DNA from 2 places in the Streptomyces sp. NPDC088762 genome. Region 2 is predicted to be linked to the other one. Evidence: riboswitches for the same ligand, from Rfam matches in the RefSeq annotation. Region 2 holds a riboswitch; the other holds the start of a gene.
The links. Region 2 has a riboswitch for ZMP and ZTP ahead of ACIP5M_RS12190 (bifunctional 5,10-methylenetetrahydrofolate dehydrogenase/5,10-methenyltetrahydrofolate cyclohydrolase). Riboswitches for the same ligand answer to the same signal wherever they lie in the genome.
Positions count from the first base shown of each region.

Region 1 (9,129 bases), on a different contig from region 2:
AGATCGCCGGCAAGAACGCCGCCGAGGTCGTCAGCGACGAGCAGTGGCTCGCCGACACCTTCATCCCGACCGTCGCCAAGCGCGGCGCCGCGATCATCGAGGCCCGTGGCGCGTCCTCGGCCGCCTCCGCCGCGAACGCCGCCATCGACCACGTCCACACGTGGGTCAACGGCACCGCCGCGGGCGACTGGACCTCGATGGGCATCCCGTCGGACGGCTCCTACGGCGTCCCGGAGGGCCTGATCTCCTCCTTCCCCGTCACCTGCAAGGACGGCAAGTACGAGATCGTCCAGGGCCTGGACATCAACGAGTTCTCCCGCACCCGCATCGACGCCTCCGTGCAGGAGCTGTCGGAGGAGCGCGACGCGGTCCGCGAGCTCGGCCTCATCTGACCCCTCGGATGTGATCGGTCCGATCCGGCCGCTCCGGCCTGATCCGCTGTCCCGAAAGGCCCCGGCGCATGGTGCGCCGGGGCCTTTCGGCGTGCTCAGCCCTGCTTGTACATCCCCGGGGTGTAGTGCCCCGGCACCATGCGGGTGGTGACGCCGAAGCGGTTCCAGACGTTGATCGTCGCGATGACCGCGATCAGCTGGGTCAGCTCGCGCTCCTCGAAGTGCCGGGCGGCCTTCTCGTAGACCTCGTCGGGCACGAACCCGTCGGTGAGGACGGTGACCGCCTCGGTGAGCTCGATCGCGGCGAGCTCCTTCTCGGTGTAGAAGTGCCGGGACTCCTCCCACGCGCCCAGCAGCACGATCCGCTCCACGCTCTCGCCGGCGGCGATCGCGTCCTTGGAGTGCATGTCGATGCAGAAGGCGCAGTGGTTGAGCTGCGAGGCACGGAGCTTGACGAGCTCGACGAGGGCCGGGTCCAGGCCCTTCGTGGAGGCGATCTCCAGTGCCGTGACCGCCTTGTAGACCTCGGGGGCGAGCTTCGCCCACTGCAGGCGGGGGGTGTGTTCGGGGGCGTGGGAACCGGCGTCGGAGTGGCTGTGGCGGTGGGTCTGCTGCTGCACGTTCGTGGTCGTCATGCGTCCCACCGTAGGAGGGAACCGGACCGCCGATATGGTCCATATCCATGACGGATTCCTGGGCCACTTTCGGCGCCGACCTCCATCTCGACCTCTCCGCCGGCCGCGGTCTGCGGGCCGGGCTCACCGAGGCGCTGCGCGAGGCCGCGCGCAGCGGGCGGCTGGCCGCCGGGACGAGGCTGCCTTCCTCCCGCTCGCTCGCCGCCGATCTGGGGATCGCCCGCAACACGGTCGCGGAGGCCTACGCCGAACTCGTCGCCGAGGGCTGGCTGACGGCCCGACAGGGCTCGGGCACCCGGGTCGCCGAACGGGCCCGGCCGCGCAAGCCCGCGGCGGCGGCCCGGGTACGGCACCCCGTGCGCCGGGGGGCCTCGTACAGCCTGCAGCCCGGCTCCCCCGACGTGGGCGGCTTCCCGCGCGCGGCGTGGCTGTCGGCGGCCCGGCGGGCGCTGACCGACGCGCCGAACGAGGCCTTCGGGTACTCGACCGACGGGCGCGGCCGGCCGGAGCTGCGGGAGGCGCTGACCGGGTACCTGGCTCGGGCCCGCGGGGTGTACGCGGACCCGGACCGGATCGTGCTGTGCGCGGGCTTCGTCCACGCGCTGGGGCTGCTGGCCCGGGTGCTGCGGGCGCGGCGGGTCCGGGAGATGGCGGTGGAGGGGTACTGCCTGGGCATCCACCGCAACCTGCTGGCACGGGAGGGCCTGCGGACGCGGCCGCTGGGCGTGGACGCGGAGGGTGCCCGTACGGAGGAACTGACCGGGGCGGTGGGCGCGGTGCTCCTGACCCCGGCGCACCAGTTCCCGACCGGGGGCGCCCTGTCCCCGGCCCGGCGGGCGGCCGTGGTGGACTGGGCCCGGACCACGGGCGGGCTGGTCCTGGAGGACGACTACGACGGGGAGTTCCGCTACGACCGCCAGCCGGTCGGCGCACTGCAGGGGCTGGATCCCGACCGGGTGGTCTACCTCGGCACCGCGAGCAAGTCCCTCGCCCCCGGGCTGCGCATGGGCTGGATGGTGGTCCCGCCGGGGCTGCTCGACGAGGTGCTGGCCGTGAAGGGCCCGGGCGACTGGACGTCCAGCGCGCTGGACCAGCTCACGCTCGCGGAGTTCATCACCTCCGGGGCGTACGACCGGCACGTGCGCGGCATGCGCCTGCGCTACCGGCGCCGCCGGGACGAGCTGGTGGCGGCCCTGGCCGGCCGGGTGGCCGTCTCCGGCATCGCGGCGGGACTGCACGCCGTACTGGACCTCCGGGCGGGCACGGAGCGCTCGGTGATCCAGGCGGCGGCCTGGCAGGACCTGGCGGTGGAGGGCCTCTCCGCCTTCCGCCACCCGGAGGCGGACCTTCCGCCGCGCGAGGCGCTGGTGGTGGGCTACGGCACCCCGTCGGACAGCGCGTGGGCCCCGACGCTGGCCGCGCTGTCGACGGCGCTTCCGTAGCCGGTGCCATTCCCCGGAGGGAATTGAGGGGGCCGGGGCGGGCGGGGAGGATCGCTGCAACGTCCAGGCCGAGGAAGGGACCCCCGATGACGACGACGGTGACGGAACTCGACACGGCAGAAGTGATCAGCCGCTTCAACAAGGCCTTCACCGACCGCGAGCCGGAACTCCTGACGGACCTCGTGGCCGAGGACTGCGTGATGGTCGGCGTCCAGCCGGCCCCCGAGGGCGCGCGCTACGAGGGCCGTGAGGCCTGCCTGGAGTTCTGGCAGAACCTGGCCGCCGACCGGTCGACCACCTTCACGCCGTACGAGGTGTTCGTGGCGGGCGACCGCGCGGTGATCCAGTGGCGGGCGGTCTTCACGGACGGCGAGGCGGTCTTCGGCACCGGCCAGGAGACGTCGGTCCTCGGCGTCAACCTGATGCGGATCCGTGCCGGCCGCATCACGGAAGCCCTGGGCTACGCCAAAACCCCCTGACGCCCGGCCCGCCCAGCCCCGCCGCCGGGCCCGGGGCACGGGCCCGGGGCACGGGCGCGGGGACACCCTAAGGCGGCGGCTCCGCGGGGGGTTCGCCGAAGCGGGCCAGGGCCAGGGAGCCGGCCACCGCCACCGCGAAGCCGGCCACCGCCAGCCAGGTGAGGCCCTCACGGGTGCGGTCGCCGAGCCAGGCCACCCCCGCCACCGCCGGGGCGATCGTCTCGCCCAGCACCAGCCCCGCCGTCGCCGCCGTCACCGAGCCGCGCGCCAGTGCCGACGTGAGGAGCAGGAAGGCCGCGCCCCCGCCCAGCAGCAGCGCGTACAGCGCCGGGTTCCCCACGTCCCAGACGGAGTCGAGCAGACGGACCGCCACCTCCACCACGCCGAAGCCCGTTCCCGCCGCGAAACCCAGGACCAGCGCGCGCGGCCGGTCCGGGAGCCGGCCCGCCGCCGCGCCGACGAGCAGCACCAGCCCCGCCACCCCCAGCAGCGCCAGCTTCAGGGCGAGCGACCCCTTCCCCGAGCCCTCCTCCCCGGACGCCAGCCCCAGCATCAGCAGCCCAGCACACACCACCCCCACCGCGCCCCACTCCATCCCCGACAGCCGCACCCGCAACAGCCTGGCCGCCACCACCGCCGTCACCGCCAGGCTCGCGGCGAGCGCGGCCCCCACCGCGTAGATCGGAATGTGACGCAGCGCGATGATCTGGAGGACGAAACCGACCGCGTCCAGGCCGAGTCCGGCCAGGTACCGCCACTGCCGCGCCGCCCGCAGCAGCAGCGCCGCGTCCACCCCGGAGCCCGTCCCCGGCTCGGCGGCCCGCGCCGCCACCGCCTGCAGAACGGACGCCGTACCGAAGCAGACCGCCGCCGCCAACGCGCAAACCATCCCAATCAGCACGAACTGACTCTAAGTCACCGCGCTCGCCACGGCCGGATTCCATCGGCCCGGTGCCCCGCTCTAGGCTGTCGGCAGCACGCCACCAGGGGGAGCAGCCACATGGACGACACCAGCAGCACCAACACCGCCACCACCCGGCGCCGTATGCGCTCCGGCGCCGTGGCCCTCGGCGGCATGGGCCTGCTCGCGGCCACGCTCGTGGCCTGCGGCAGCAGCGACGAGCCCGACAAGCGGTGCGCGTCGCGTTCCACGCTGGACCACCTGAACAACAAGGACTGCAAGAGCGGCGGCCGCGGCTCCTGGTACTACGGCGGCTCCGTCAGCCGCGGCAAGGTCACCGGCGGCAGCTTCGACAAGTCCGCCGTCACCCGCGGCGGCATCGGCGGACACAGCAGCTCCGGCTCCAGCGGCGGCTGACGAGCGCCACGAACGAGCGCCACGAACTCCAGGGAACCCCCACACGCATGAAGCGGCACACCATCGAGCCCCGCCCCGACTGGCAGAAGACGGTCGAGGAGCAGGGCCTGATCTACCCCCTCACCCGCTACCCCGACGATTCCCTGCGCCCCTACTGGGACGAGAGCGCGTACTACTCCTTCTCCCTCCCCGAGGTCGAGGCCCTGGAGAACGTCGTCGAGGAGCTGCACGCCATGTGCCTGGCCGCGGCCGGGCACATCGTCGAGCACGACCGCTTCGCCGACCTCGGCATCACCGACCCGAAGCTCGCCGCGCTCATCGCCGAGTCCTGGCGCCGCCGCGCCGAACAGCCCTCCCTCTACGGCCGTTTCGACCTGCGCTACGACGGCTCCGGCAGCCCGGCCAAGATGCTGGAGTACAACGCCGACACCCCCACCTCCCTCGTGGAGGCGGCCGGCCCCCAGTGGTTCTGGATGGAGGAACGCTTCCCCGGCGCCGACCAGTGGAACTCCCTCCACGAGCGCCTCGTCGACGCCTGGCGCCGGCAGGCCGAGCTGCTCCCGCCCGGCCCGCTGCACTTCGCGCACTCCGAGACCGACGAGCTCGGCGAGGACCTGATGACGGTCGCCTACCTCCAGGAGACCGCCGAGCAGGCCGGTCTGGAGACCCACGCCCTGTCGGTGGAGCAGATCGGCTGGGACAGCCTTTCCGGCCGGTTCGTCGACGACCGGCTGCGCTTCATCCGCGGCTGCTTCAAGCTCTACCCGTGGGAGTGGCTGGCCACCGACGCGTTCGGCCCGCAGGTCCTCGGCACGTACGACCACGGCGGCGGCTCCGGCACCACCTGCTGGATCGAGCCGCTGTGGAAGATGCTGCTGTCCAACAAGGCGCTGCTGGCGATCCTGTGGGAACTCTTCCCGGAGCACCCGAACCTGCTGCCCGCCTACCTCGACGGTCCGCGCGAGCTGGCCGAGGAGGGCGGTTACGCCGCGAAGCCGCTGCTGGGCCGCGAGGGCGCCGGGGTCACCCTCCACGAACCGGGCGGCGAGCCGTTCGTGGCGAAGGAGGACGAGCGGTACTGCTTCCAGGGCCTCGCACCGCTGCCCGATTTCGACGGGAACCGGGTGGTGCTCGGCGCGTGGGTCGTCGAGGACGAGGCGGCGGGGCTGGGCATCCGCGAATCGGCGGGTCCGGTCACGGACGAGTACGCCCGTTTCCTGCCCCACGTCATCCTGTAGGGCCGGGGCCGGTCCTGGCGGGCCGGTTTCGACGGGGCCGGGCGCGCCTGGGCACCTCCTCGGGCGCCGGACGTGACCAGGGGCCGGAGAGTGCATCGGCGTGTGTTCGGCGCCCTGCGAGGGCGCCCCGCCACACACCCGGCTCCGTCGAAACCGGCGGGGTCAGCCGGCGAGCACCGCCCTCAGCTGGTCCAGCCCCCAGTCCAGGTCCTCCTTGGAGATCACCAGGGGCGGGGCCAGCCGGATCGTCGACCCGTGGGTGTCCTTCGCCAGCACCCCCCGCTCCATCAGCTTCTCGGAGATCTCCCGGCCCGTCCCGTGCGCCGGGTCGATGTCCACCCCCGCCCACAGCCCCCGCCCCCGTACGGCGGTAACCGCGCCCCCGCCGACCAGCAGGCCCAGCTCCCGGTGCAGGTGGTCGCCGAGTTCGGCGGCCCGCTGCTGGTACTCGCCGGTCCGGAGCATCGCGATCACCTCCAGCGCGACGGCGCACGCGAGGGGGTTCCCGCCGAAGGTGGACCCGTGCTCGCCGGCCCGGAACACCCCGAGCACGTCCGAGTCGGCGACGACCGCCGACACCGGCACCACGCCGCCGCCGAGCGCCTTGCCGAGGACGTACACGTCCGGCACGACCTCCTCGTGCTCGCACGCGAAGGTCCGCCCGGTGCGCCCGAGCCCCGACTGGATCTCGTCCGCCATGAAGAGCACGTTCCGCTCGCGCGTCAGCTCCCGTACGCCCCTCAGGTACCCGGCGGGCGGCACCAGCACCCCCGCCTCGCCCTGGATGGGCTCCAGCAGCACGGCCACCGTGTTCTCCGTGACCGCGTGCGCGAGCGCGGTGAGGTCCCCGTACGGGACGATCTCGAAGCCCGGCGTGTACGGACCGAAGTGGTCGCGCGCGTCGTGGTCCGTGGAGAAGGAGACGATGGTCGTGGTCCGCCCGTGGAAGTTGTCGGCGGCGACCACGATCTTGGCGTGGCCGTCCGGGACACCCTTGACCTCGTAACCCCACTTGCGCGCGGTCTTCACGGCCGTCTCCACCGCCTCCGCGCCCGTGTTCATGGGCAGCACCATCTCCTTGCCGCACAGCGCGGCGAGTTCGGTGCAGAAGTCCGCGAAACGGTCGTGGTAGAAGGCGCGGGAGGTGAGCGTGACCAGCTCCAGCTGCGCCTTGGCGGCGTCGATCAGGCGGCGGTTGCCGTGCCCGAAGTTGAGCGCCGAATAGCCGGCGAGCATGTCCAGATAGCGGCGGCCCTCCACGTCGGTCATCCACGCGCCCTCCGCGGAGGCGACGACGACGGGCAGCGGATGGTAGGTGTGCGCGCTGTGCGCGTCGGCGGAACGGATGGCATCAGCAGTTGTCGACACGGGGTCTCCGATCGTCCGTCAGGCCTGTGACGAGGGTGGCGTCACCCTCCATCCTCGCTCGTATACAGGGCGGAGAAACCTTTCTCGTGGCGCGCCCGCTAAGGTGACCGGTACGCACGGCGACTGGCGTACGGAGAACGAACTCCGGGGGAGTCGTGCGCGTACGACCGCACACAGGGCCGCTCGCCTGGGCCTCGCGGGGACGAGATCTGACATCGACCCCGGAGGAGCCGCCATGACCGCGCGCCGCCACCCCGCCCTCTTCGCGACCGACCCCGAACTGGCGTCCTTCGTCGCGGCGGAAGAAACACTCCAGGCCCAGACCCTGCGCCTGATCCCCAGCGAGAACTACGTGTCCGCGGCCGTGCTCGAAGCCTCCGGCACGGTCCTGCAGAACAAGTACAGCGAGGGCTACCCCGGCCGCCGCTACTACGAGGGCCAGCAGAACATCGACCGCGTCGAGGCGCTGGCGGTCGAGCGGGCCAAGGGCCTGTTCGGGGTGGACCACGCGAACGTGCAGCCGTACTCCGGCTCGCCGGCCAACCTGGCGGTGTACCTGGCGTTCGCGAAGCCGGGCGACACGGTCATGGGCATGGCACTGCCGATGGGCGGGCACCTCACCCACGGCTGGGGCGTCTCGGCGACGGGCTCCTGGTTCCGGGGCGTGCAGTACGGGGTCCAGCCCGGCACCGGCCTGATCGACTACGACGCGGTGCGCGACCTGGCCCTGGCGGAACGCCCCAAGCTGATCTTCTGCGGCGGCACGGCGCTGCCCCGCACGATCGACTTCGCGGCCTTCGCGTCGATCGCCGAGGAGGCGGGCTCGATCCTCGTCGCGGACGTGGCCCACATCGCCGGCCTGATCGCGGGCGGGGCCCACCCGTCCCCGGTGGGTCACGTGGACGTCGTCTCGACCACCACCCACAAGACCCTGCGGGGACCGCGTGGCGCGATGCTGATGTGCCGGGAGGAGCACGCGAAGGCCATCGACAAGGCGGTCTTCCCGGGCCTCCAGGGCGGCCCGCACAACCAGACGACCGCCGGCATCGCGGTGGCCCTCCACGAGGCGGCGCAGCCGTCCTTCACCGCCTACGCGCACGCGGTCGTCGCGAACGCCAAGGCGCTGGCGGAGGCGCTGCTGGCGCGGGGCTTCGACCTGGTCTCGGGCGGTACGGACAACCACCTGATCCTGATGGACCTGACCTCGCGGGACGTGCCGGGCAAGGTGGCCGCCAAGGCGCTGGACCGCGCGGGGATCGTGGTGAACTACAACACGGTGCCGTTCGACCCGCGCAAGCCGTTCGACCCGTCGGGCATCCGCATCGGTACGCCTTCGCTGACGTCGCGGGGCCTGTCGACGGACCACATGCCGCTGGTGGCGGACTGGATCGCCCGCTCGGTGGACGCCGCCGCCAAGGCCGACGAACCGGCCCTCGCCGCAGTCCGCGCGGAGGTCGCGTCCCTGATGGCCGCCTTCCCGGCCCCGGGCCTCCCCCTCTAGCGGTTCTTCCGGGTCGTACCGGCGCGGCGCCGCTGCTGGGGCTCCGCCCCAGGCCCCGCGCCTCAAACGCCGGCGAGGCCGGATTCCGGCCGCTCTCGCCTGCCCCTGGCGGGCTTGGACTGCGCGCAGCGCCAGTCGAGCCCGCCAGGCGTTCGAGGGCGACCTGCAGCGAAGCCGCCCGGCGCCGGTGGCGCCCGCGGCCCGGGCGGCGGCCATGGCGCAAAGCGGTCGCTCGGCCGAAGCGAGATCCGGACGCCGCGCTACTGCTCGGTACCCGTACGGGGCACGGGCCGGCCGGGGCCGACCCGGAAGGATCCGGCCAGTGGCGGGCCCGAGCCCGCCCCCGCACCTGAGAGAATGAGGGCATGGCTTCTGATCGTCCTCGCGCGCTCTCCGGCATCCAGCCCACCTCCGGTTCGTTCCACCTCGGGAACTACCTCGGAGCCATTCGCCAGTACGTCGCCCTGCAGGAGACGCACGACGCCTTCTACATGGTCGTCGACCTGCACGCGATCACCATGCCGCAGGATCCGAAGGACCTCCGCGCGAACACCCGCCTCTCCGCCGCGCAGCTGCTCGCCGCCGGCCTGGACCCCGAGCGCTGCACGCTCTTCATCCAGAGCCACGTGCCCGAGCACGCGCAGCTCGGCTGGGTCATGAACTGCATCACCGGCTTCGGCGAGGCCAGCCGGATGACCCAGTTCAAGGACAAGTCCGCCAAGCAGGGCGCCAACAACGCCACCGTCGGGCTCTTCA
Region 1 is NZ_JBIVKT010000016.1:106,561-115,689, reverse strand. Features, by position in the region: gene ACIP5M_RS29055 (malate dehydrogenase) at 1-392, shown strand, start outside; gene ACIP5M_RS29050 (carboxymuconolactone decarboxylase family protein) at 488-1,027, opposite strand; gene ACIP5M_RS29045 (PLP-dependent aminotransferase family protein) at 1,075-2,469, shown strand; gene ACIP5M_RS29040 (nuclear transport factor 2 family protein) at 2,556-2,948, shown strand; gene ACIP5M_RS29035 (hypothetical protein) at 3,016-3,837, opposite strand; gene ACIP5M_RS29030 (hypothetical protein) at 3,949-4,266, shown strand; gene ACIP5M_RS29025 (glutathionylspermidine synthase family protein) at 4,314-5,504, shown strand; gene rocD (ornithine--oxo-acid transaminase) at 5,667-6,872, opposite strand; ZMP/ZTP riboswitch at 6,982-7,072, shown strand; gene glyA (serine hydroxymethyltransferase) at 7,108-8,373, shown strand; gene trpS (tryptophan--tRNA ligase) at 8,739-9,129, shown strand, end outside.
Region 1: it holds a riboswitch for ZMP and ZTP, as region 2 does, so the genes downstream of both, glyA (serine hydroxymethyltransferase) here and ACIP5M_RS12190 (bifunctional 5,10-methylenetetrahydrofolate dehydrogenase/5,10-methenyltetrahydrofolate cyclohydrolase) in region 2, are expected to answer to the same signal.

Region 2 (7,632 bases):
CCAGGCCCGGCACGTGCACGTCATGTGGTCCGGCGGGGCCCGCGCCATCGAGGAGATCCTGCCGGGCATCACCGACGCGTGGACGGCGGCGGGAGCGATCCGCCGCAGCCTGCCCGCCGACCTGGTCACCAAGACCGCCCAGGGCTGGATCCCGCGCTTCGGGGAGAAGCAGTTCAACATCTCCTGCAGCCGCGACCTCCTCGACTCGGTGGTCCGCGCCCGGGTGACCGGCCTGGAGGGGGTCACCACCCTCCAGCAGAGCCGGGTCCGCGGCCTGGAGGGCACGGCGGCGCGCGTCACCGGCGTCCGCGTGGACACCCCCGAGGAGGAGGGCAGGCTGGTCTCCGCCGACCTGGTGATCGACGCGAGCGGGCGCGGCTCCCGCGCCCAGACCTGGCTGGCGGAGCTCGGCGTGAGCGGCATCCGGCAGGCCGAGGTCGACTCCGGCCTGGTCTACGCGACCCGGATCTTCGAGGCGCCCGCCGGAGCCCACGAGATGGGCTTCCCCATCGTCAACGTGCAGTCCGACCCGCGCGTGCCCGTACCCGGGCGGACGGCCACCATCGTGCCCATCGAGAACGGCCAGTGGCAGGCCACCCTGTCCGGCACCCGGGGCGGCCAGCCGACCGGCGACCCCGACGCGTTCGTCCCGTTCGCCAAGAGCGTGCGGGACCCGATCGTCGGCGAGCTCCTGGAGGGCCGCAAACCCCTCACGGACGTCGCCGTCACCCAGGGCACCGCCAACCGCCGGGTCTACTTCGAGAAGGCCGAGCTGCCCGACGGCTTCTTCGCCGTCGGCGATTCGGTCGCCACCTTCAACCCGCTCTACGGGCAGGGCATGACCGTCGCCGCGCAGGGGCTGCTGGCCGTCCGCGCCCTGCTCCGCGCCAAGGGCCTCGCCCACCCCGGCTTCGGCCGCGAGGCGCAGCGCGCGCTGGCCCCGCAGGTGGCCACCGCCTGGGAGCTCGCCACCTCGCAGGACATCCTCTACCCCGGCGCCACCGGAATGCGGCCGCGGACCGGGGCCGGACTGCTCAACGCGTACGTCAGCCGACTGATGACGGGGGCCACCACCCGGGAGACGCTCACGGCCGCCTTCCTCCAGGTCATCACCATGAGCAACCCGCCCACGTACTGGCTGCGCCCCTCGGTGGTCTGGCACGTACTGCGCGCGTCCGACCGGGGTGCGCTGAAGGCGCCGCCGCTCACGGCGGCCGAGCGGACGGTGGCCGGGCTGGACGCGGCGGACCCGGCCGCCGGCCGGACGGGCCCGGCCGACCCCGTCGGCCGGGTGCGATGACGGATGTCGAACGGCCTGATCCTCTACGGGCCGGGATCGCTGATGGTCCTGACCCTGCTCGTCAAGGCGCCGACGCTGCGCAAGTGCTGGGACCAGCCGCAGGTGCGGGCCGCGTGCGCGCTGCTCTCGGTCGCCGGCCTCACCGTGTTCCTGGCGGCCCCGCCGTCGATCGCCGCGGTCAACCGGCTCACGGGCGTGGTGAACTTCGCGGCGCCGCTGGTGTTCTGCGCGATCACCGCGTTCTCCGCCACGTGCGTCCTCCTGGTGGTGCAATGGGCCGGCGGGCCGCCCGCCGCGGTACGGCGGGCCACCCGGCTGACGCTGACCGGCTTCGGCGCCGTCTCGCTGGCGATCGTCACCCTGTTCGTGATCGGCGACGCACCGGTGGAACGGCTGCGGGACCTGGACACGTACTACGCCAACACACCCTGGATCCGGGAGATGATCGTCTGCTACCTGCTGGCGCACACCGTGGGCACCTCGGCGCTGACCGTGCTGGCCGGCAAGTGGCTGCTGCGCGCCGACCCCTCGCTGCGGGCGCTGCGGACCGGACTGGCCCTGATCACCGCGGGCGGGCTGCTCGACCTGGGCTACATCGTCGTGAAGTGGATCGCGCTGGGGGCCCGATGGAACGGTCGCGCCTGGGACGGCCTGTCCACGGACGTGGCGCCGCCCCTGGCCGCGGCGGCGGCCCTGCTGGTGGCGTCGGGGTTCATCGTTCCGCTGGTGGGCGGGTCGGCGGCCTGGCGTGACTACAGCCAGTACCGGCGGCTGCACCCGCTGTGGAAGGCGCTGCGGGGGTTCGCGGCGTCGAGCGTACGGACCGTGCCGCTGGCCTGGTGGTCGCCGGTGGGAGTCCGGCTGATCCACCGCGAGTCGGTCATCGACGACGGGATCCTGGCGCTGGCCGGCTGGTTCGACCCCGAGGTGCGCGGCGCCGCGTACGAGGCCGCACGCGGCCAGGGCCTGAGCGAGGCACGGGCCGCGGTGGTGGCGGACGCGGCGGTGCTGGCCTCGGCGTGCGCGCGCAGGGCGGCGGCCGGACCGGGGCATCCGGACCCGTACCGCATGGACTGCCGGTCGCTGGGCGCGCTGGCCCGGGAGTTCCGGGACTCGCCGATCGTCGCGACGGCCCGCCGGTCCGGGGCCGCCCGGGCCTGACGGCCCACGCCGAACGCCCCGGACCGCAGGGTCCGGGGCGTTCGGGGGCGTTCCGGGCGTTCCGGGGCGTTCGTCCCGTCCCGCCGGGACGCGCGCGGCGCCGGTCAGAGGTCAGCGAGGTCCAGCCCGGCCTGCGCGGCGGCGGCCTGGACGGTCTGCTCCAGCAGGACCGCGATGGTCATCGGGCCGACACCGCCCGGTACGGGCGTGATCAGCGAGGCGCGGGCCGCGGCCGACTCGAAGTGGACGTCGCCGACGTTGCCCTCGTTGTAGCCGGCGTCCAGGACCACGGCGCCCGGCTTGATGTCCTCGCCCCGGATGAATTCGGCCTTGCCGACGGCGGCGACCAGCACGTCGGCCTGGCGCACGATCGACGGCAGGTCCACGGTGCGCGAGTGGCAGTAGGTGACGGTGGCGTTCTGCTCCAGCAGCAGCATGCCGGCCGGCTTGCCCAGGATCGCGCTGCGGCCGACGACGACGGCGTGCTTGCCGGTCAGGTCCACGTCGTACTCGGCGAGCAGGCGCATGATGCCGCCCGGGGTGCAGGAGACGAAGCCCGGCAGCCCGAAGCCCATGGCGGCGAAGGAGTGCATGGTGACGCCGTCGACGTCCTTGCCCGGGGCGATGGCCTCGAAGGCGGCGCGCTCGTCGATGTGGTGCGGGACCGGGTGCTGGAGCAAGATGCCGCTGATCTCGGGGTCCTCGGAGAGCGCGGTGAGGGTCGCCACCAGTTCCTCGGTCGTGGTCGCGGCCGGCAGCTCCACGTGGCGGGAGGTGATCCCGGCCTTGGCGCAACGGTTCTGCTTCATGCGTACGTACGTGACGGACGCGGGGTCCTCGCCGACCAGCACGGTCGCGAGACAGGGGGCGGTACCGGTGCGCTCGGTGATCTTCGCCGCGAGGGCGGCGGTCTGCTCCGAGATGCGGCGGGCGAGGGCGGTGCCGTCCATCAGCCGGGCAGAGGCAGTCTGGGCAGTCGTCACGGGGTCTCCTGAACGTCGCTGCGGATCGCGGTTCGCCCAGGCGCGCGGCAGACGGCGTACGGGAGGTGCGCCGTACGCCGGGCCGCTCCCCGGTGGTGATCCACCCGAACGCCAGTCACGGCCCGCCGCCGAGTGTAGTCGACTCATCGGGTGGATGACCGGCGCGCGACCTGGGACGATCGAGACATGACGCGTACTTTCGACCATCTCGTCGCAGAGGCCGAATCCGTATCCGTGGACGGCTGGGACTTCTCCTGGCTGGACGGCCGGGCCACCGAGCAGCGTCCCTCCTGGGGCTACCAGGGCCTGCTGCGCGAACGTCTGGCGACGGTCCGTTCCGCCCTCGACATCCAGACCGGCGGTGGCGAGGTCCTCGCCGGGGCCGGCCCCCTGCCCCCGCTGATGGCGGCCACCGAGTCCTGGCCGCCCAACATCGACCGGGCGACGCGGCTGCTGCACCCGCTCGGGGCGGTGGTGGTCGCGGACTCCGACGAGCCGCCGCTGCCCTTCGGGGACGAGGCCTTCGAGCTGGTCGCCAGCCGGCACCCGGTGACCATCTGGTGGGACGAGGTCGCGCGGGTGCTGCGGCCCGGCGGCACCTACCTGTCGCAGCAGGTCGGGCCGGCGAGCGTCTTCGAGCTCGTCGAGTACTTCCTCGGACCCCAGCCGGAGGACGTACGGCGCGCCCGGCATCCCGACGACGCGGTCGCCGACGCCACGAAGGCCGGCCTCGAAGTCGTCGATCTGCGTTCGGAACGGCTGCGCACGGAGTTCCACGACATCGGAGCCGTGATCTACTTTCTCCGGAAGGTGATCTGGATGGTGCCCGGCTTCACGGTCGGGCAGTACCGGGACCGGTTGCGCGCGCTGCACGAACGGATCGAACACGAGGGCCCGTTCGTCGCGCACACCGCCCGCTTCCTCATCGAAGCCCGCAAAACGGGCTGACGGCGGAGGCGGACGGATCGGCGCCGGATCGGTTGCCCGGCCACAGCGTGGCGCAGGTCACTCAATTCAGCGCGTAACGAATCGACTCGGGCATGCGATGAACCGACAGGTGTCCTCGCGCGGCCCGGAATACAGACCCCACCCGGGTCTGTTTCCCGAGTTCGCGCGATGATGTCCCGCCCACCCTTATCTGTTCGCAACGAGAGGCTCCTTGTGTCGCTCAGCCCGTCCCGTACGTTCCCTCCGGAGATCGCCGAATCCGAGGCCCTGGTCGCGCTCGTCGAGCGCGGCCGCGAGCAGGGTCACATCAACGGTGACGACGTGCGCCAGGCCTTCGAGGCCGGCCGCATCCCGGTGGACCAGTGGAAGCGGGTCCTGCGCAGCCTGAACCAGGTCCTGGACGAGGAGGGTGTCGCCCTCCACGTCAGCGCCGCTCCCGCCACCAAGGCTGCCGCCAAGAAGCCCCGCAAGGCGGCTGCCGCCCCCGCCCGCACCGTGGCCAAGAAGGCCGCCGCCGCGCCGCGCCCCATCGGTGCGCGCAAGACGGCCGCCCCGGCCGTGACCACCACGACCACGACCACCGCCGCGGCGATATCCGCAGCGTCGGCCGGCTCCGTCGAGGACGAGGCGACGGCCGAGGCCACCGCCGAGCCGAAGAAGCGGACGGTCAAGAAGACCGCCACCGCGAAGAAGACCGCCACCAAGAAGACGGCGGCGAAGAAGACCGGCGCCAAGGACACCGACGAGGCCGAGGCCCCCGTGGCCGAGGGTGAGGACTGGGCTGCCGAGGACCTCGTCGACGAGGCCGAGGAGGAGACCCCCAAGGCCGGCGGCACGCAGGGCTTCGTCCTGTCCGACGACGACGAGGACGACGCCCCGGCCCAGACGGTCATGGTGGCCGGCGCCACCGCCGACCCCGTCAAGGACTACCTCAAGCTCATCGGCAAGGTGCCGCTCCTCAACGCCGAGCAGGAGGTCGAGCTCGCCAAGCGCATCGAGGCGGGCCTGTTCTCGGAGTACAAGCTCGAAGAGGAGGAGGACCACAAGCCCGCCTTCAAGCGGGAGCTGGAGATCCTCGTCGAGGACGGCCGCCGCGCCAAGAACCACCTGCTGGAGGCCAACCTCCGCCTCGTGGTCTCGCTGGCCAAGCGCTACACGGGCCGCGGCATGCTCTTCCTGGACCTGATCCAGGAGGGCAACGTCGGCCTGATCCGCGCCGTGGAGAAGTTCGACTACACCAAGGGCTTCAAGTTCTCCACGTACGCGACCTGGTGGATCCGGCAGGCGATCACGCGTGCCATGGCCGACCAGTCGCGCACCATCCGCATCCCCGTCCACATGGTCGAGATCATCAACAAGCTCGCCCGCGTGCAGCGCCAGATGCTCCAGGACCTCGGCCGGGAGCCCACTCCGGAGGAGCTGGGCAAGGAGCTCGACATGACCCCCGAGAAGGTCATCGAGGTCCAGAAGTACGGCCGTGAGCCGATCTCCCTGCACACCCCCCTGGGTGAGGAGGGCGACAGCGAGTTCGGTGACCTCATCGAGGACTCCGAGGCGGTCGTGCCCGCGGACGCGGTCTCCTTCACCTTCCTCCAGGAGCAGCTCCAGTCGATCCTGGGCACGCTCTCCGAGCGCGAGGCGGGCGTGGTCTCCATGCGCTACGGCCTCAACGACGGCCAGCCGAAGACGCTGGACGAGATCGGCCGCGTGTACGGGGTCACCCGTGAGCGCATCCGCCAGATCGAGTCCAAGACCATGTCGAAGCTGCGCCACCCGTCGCGTTCGCAGGTTCTGCGCGACTACCTCGACTGATCGAGTCGGGATCGGCCCGGGACGGTCGCAAGACCGCTCCCCCGGGCCCGAACGGCAGGGAGGCACCCTGCGGAACCGGTTGGCGTGCTCGCGCCGGATCCGCAGGGTGTCGTACCACCCGTCCGTGATCACCGGTACCGGGGCTCGTGCCTCCGGGATCAGAGCGAGTGCTCCAGCAGGTGCTTGAGCTTCTCCTCGCTGCGGGGCATCTCCTTGCGGAGCATGGGCTTCACGACGAGGGGGACCAGGCCCCTGCCCAGGCCGTGGCCCTCGAAGTCGACGGAAAGCGTGACGCGTGAGCGGGTCCCGTCGCCGAGGGGTTCGATCCTGCCCCGCACGTTCGGCCGGACCGGGCCGTCGACGCCGTGAAGGTGCCAGCTCCGCGGCGGGTCGAGTTCCGTGAACTCCACCGTCGAGGGGATCCTCCGCCTGCCGATCTGCCGGGTGATGAGGACCCGCGACCCGACGTGGACCGGGAGGTCGCCCATGGGAACGGCTGACACGGCGCTGTCCTGCCACTCCGGCAGGTGCGTGGGGTCCGTCACGTAGGCGTAGACGTCCTCGGGGCTGCGGTCGATGTCGATGGTGTTGCTGATCGCGGACATGGCGACCCCTTAGAGCCCCCCTGGCTGTCCTCTCCCTCCAAATTACCCCGCGGGTGAAACGGCCGCGCGACGCCTGCGGGCGGACATCACGGCGTACACGAGGACGCCCGCGAAGAGGAAGAGCACGCCCTGGTAGACGGCGGCGTAGCCGGCGCCGGCCACCAGCCACATCGAGAAGGCGAAGCCCAGGCAGGCGAGGGCCGCGTCGCGGGCCAGGCGGCCGCGGTCGACCCGCCCGGAGCGGCCCGAGAGCAGGAAGTGGACCTGCGCGGCGGTGGAGAGCAGGTAGGGGACGGTCGCGGTGAAGGTGGTGACCAGGACCAGGACCTCGAACACGCCCTCCGGGCCGGCCGTGTAGTTGTAGAGGGTCAGGGCCGAGGCCAGGACGACCGTGACGACCACGCCGGCCACCGGAACACCGCGCTTCTTCGTCTCGAAGGCCTTCGGGAAGAGCCCGTCCTTGGCGGCCGCGTACGGGGTCTGCGCGCTGAGCAGGGTCCAGCCGTTGAGGGCGCCGACCATCGAGATCACGGCGGCGCAGGCGACCGCCGTCCCGCCCCAGGTGCCGCCGAACATCGCGTTGACGGCGTCGGTGAAGGGGGCGTCGGAGGAGACCAGCTTCTCGTGCGCGACCAGGCCGAAGACGGAGAGGGTGCCGAGCAGGTACACGGTGGCGGCGCCGACGGTGCCCAGGATGGTGGCCCGGCCGACGTTGCGTGCCGGGTCGCGGACCTCGCCGGCGCTGACGGCGGCGGATTCGACGCCCAGGTAGCTGAAGAGCAGGATCGCGGCGGAGGCGGAGACGGCGCCGACCGGGCTCTGG
Region 2 is NZ_JBIVKT010000004.1:143,224-150,855, forward strand. Features, by position in the region: gene ACIP5M_RS12180 (NAD(P)/FAD-dependent oxidoreductase) at 1-1,300, shown strand, start outside; gene ACIP5M_RS12185 (MAB_1171c family putative transporter) at 1,304-2,461, shown strand; gene ACIP5M_RS12190 (bifunctional 5,10-methylenetetrahydrofolate dehydrogenase/5,10-methenyltetrahydrofolate cyclohydrolase) at 2,566-3,411, opposite strand; ZMP/ZTP riboswitch at 3,472-3,573, opposite strand; gene ACIP5M_RS12195 (methyltransferase domain-containing protein) at 3,631-4,392, shown strand; gene ACIP5M_RS12200 (RNA polymerase sigma factor) at 4,606-6,204, shown strand; gene ACIP5M_RS12205 (SRPBCC family protein) at 6,363-6,809, opposite strand; gene ACIP5M_RS12210 (amino acid permease) at 6,852-7,632, opposite strand, start outside.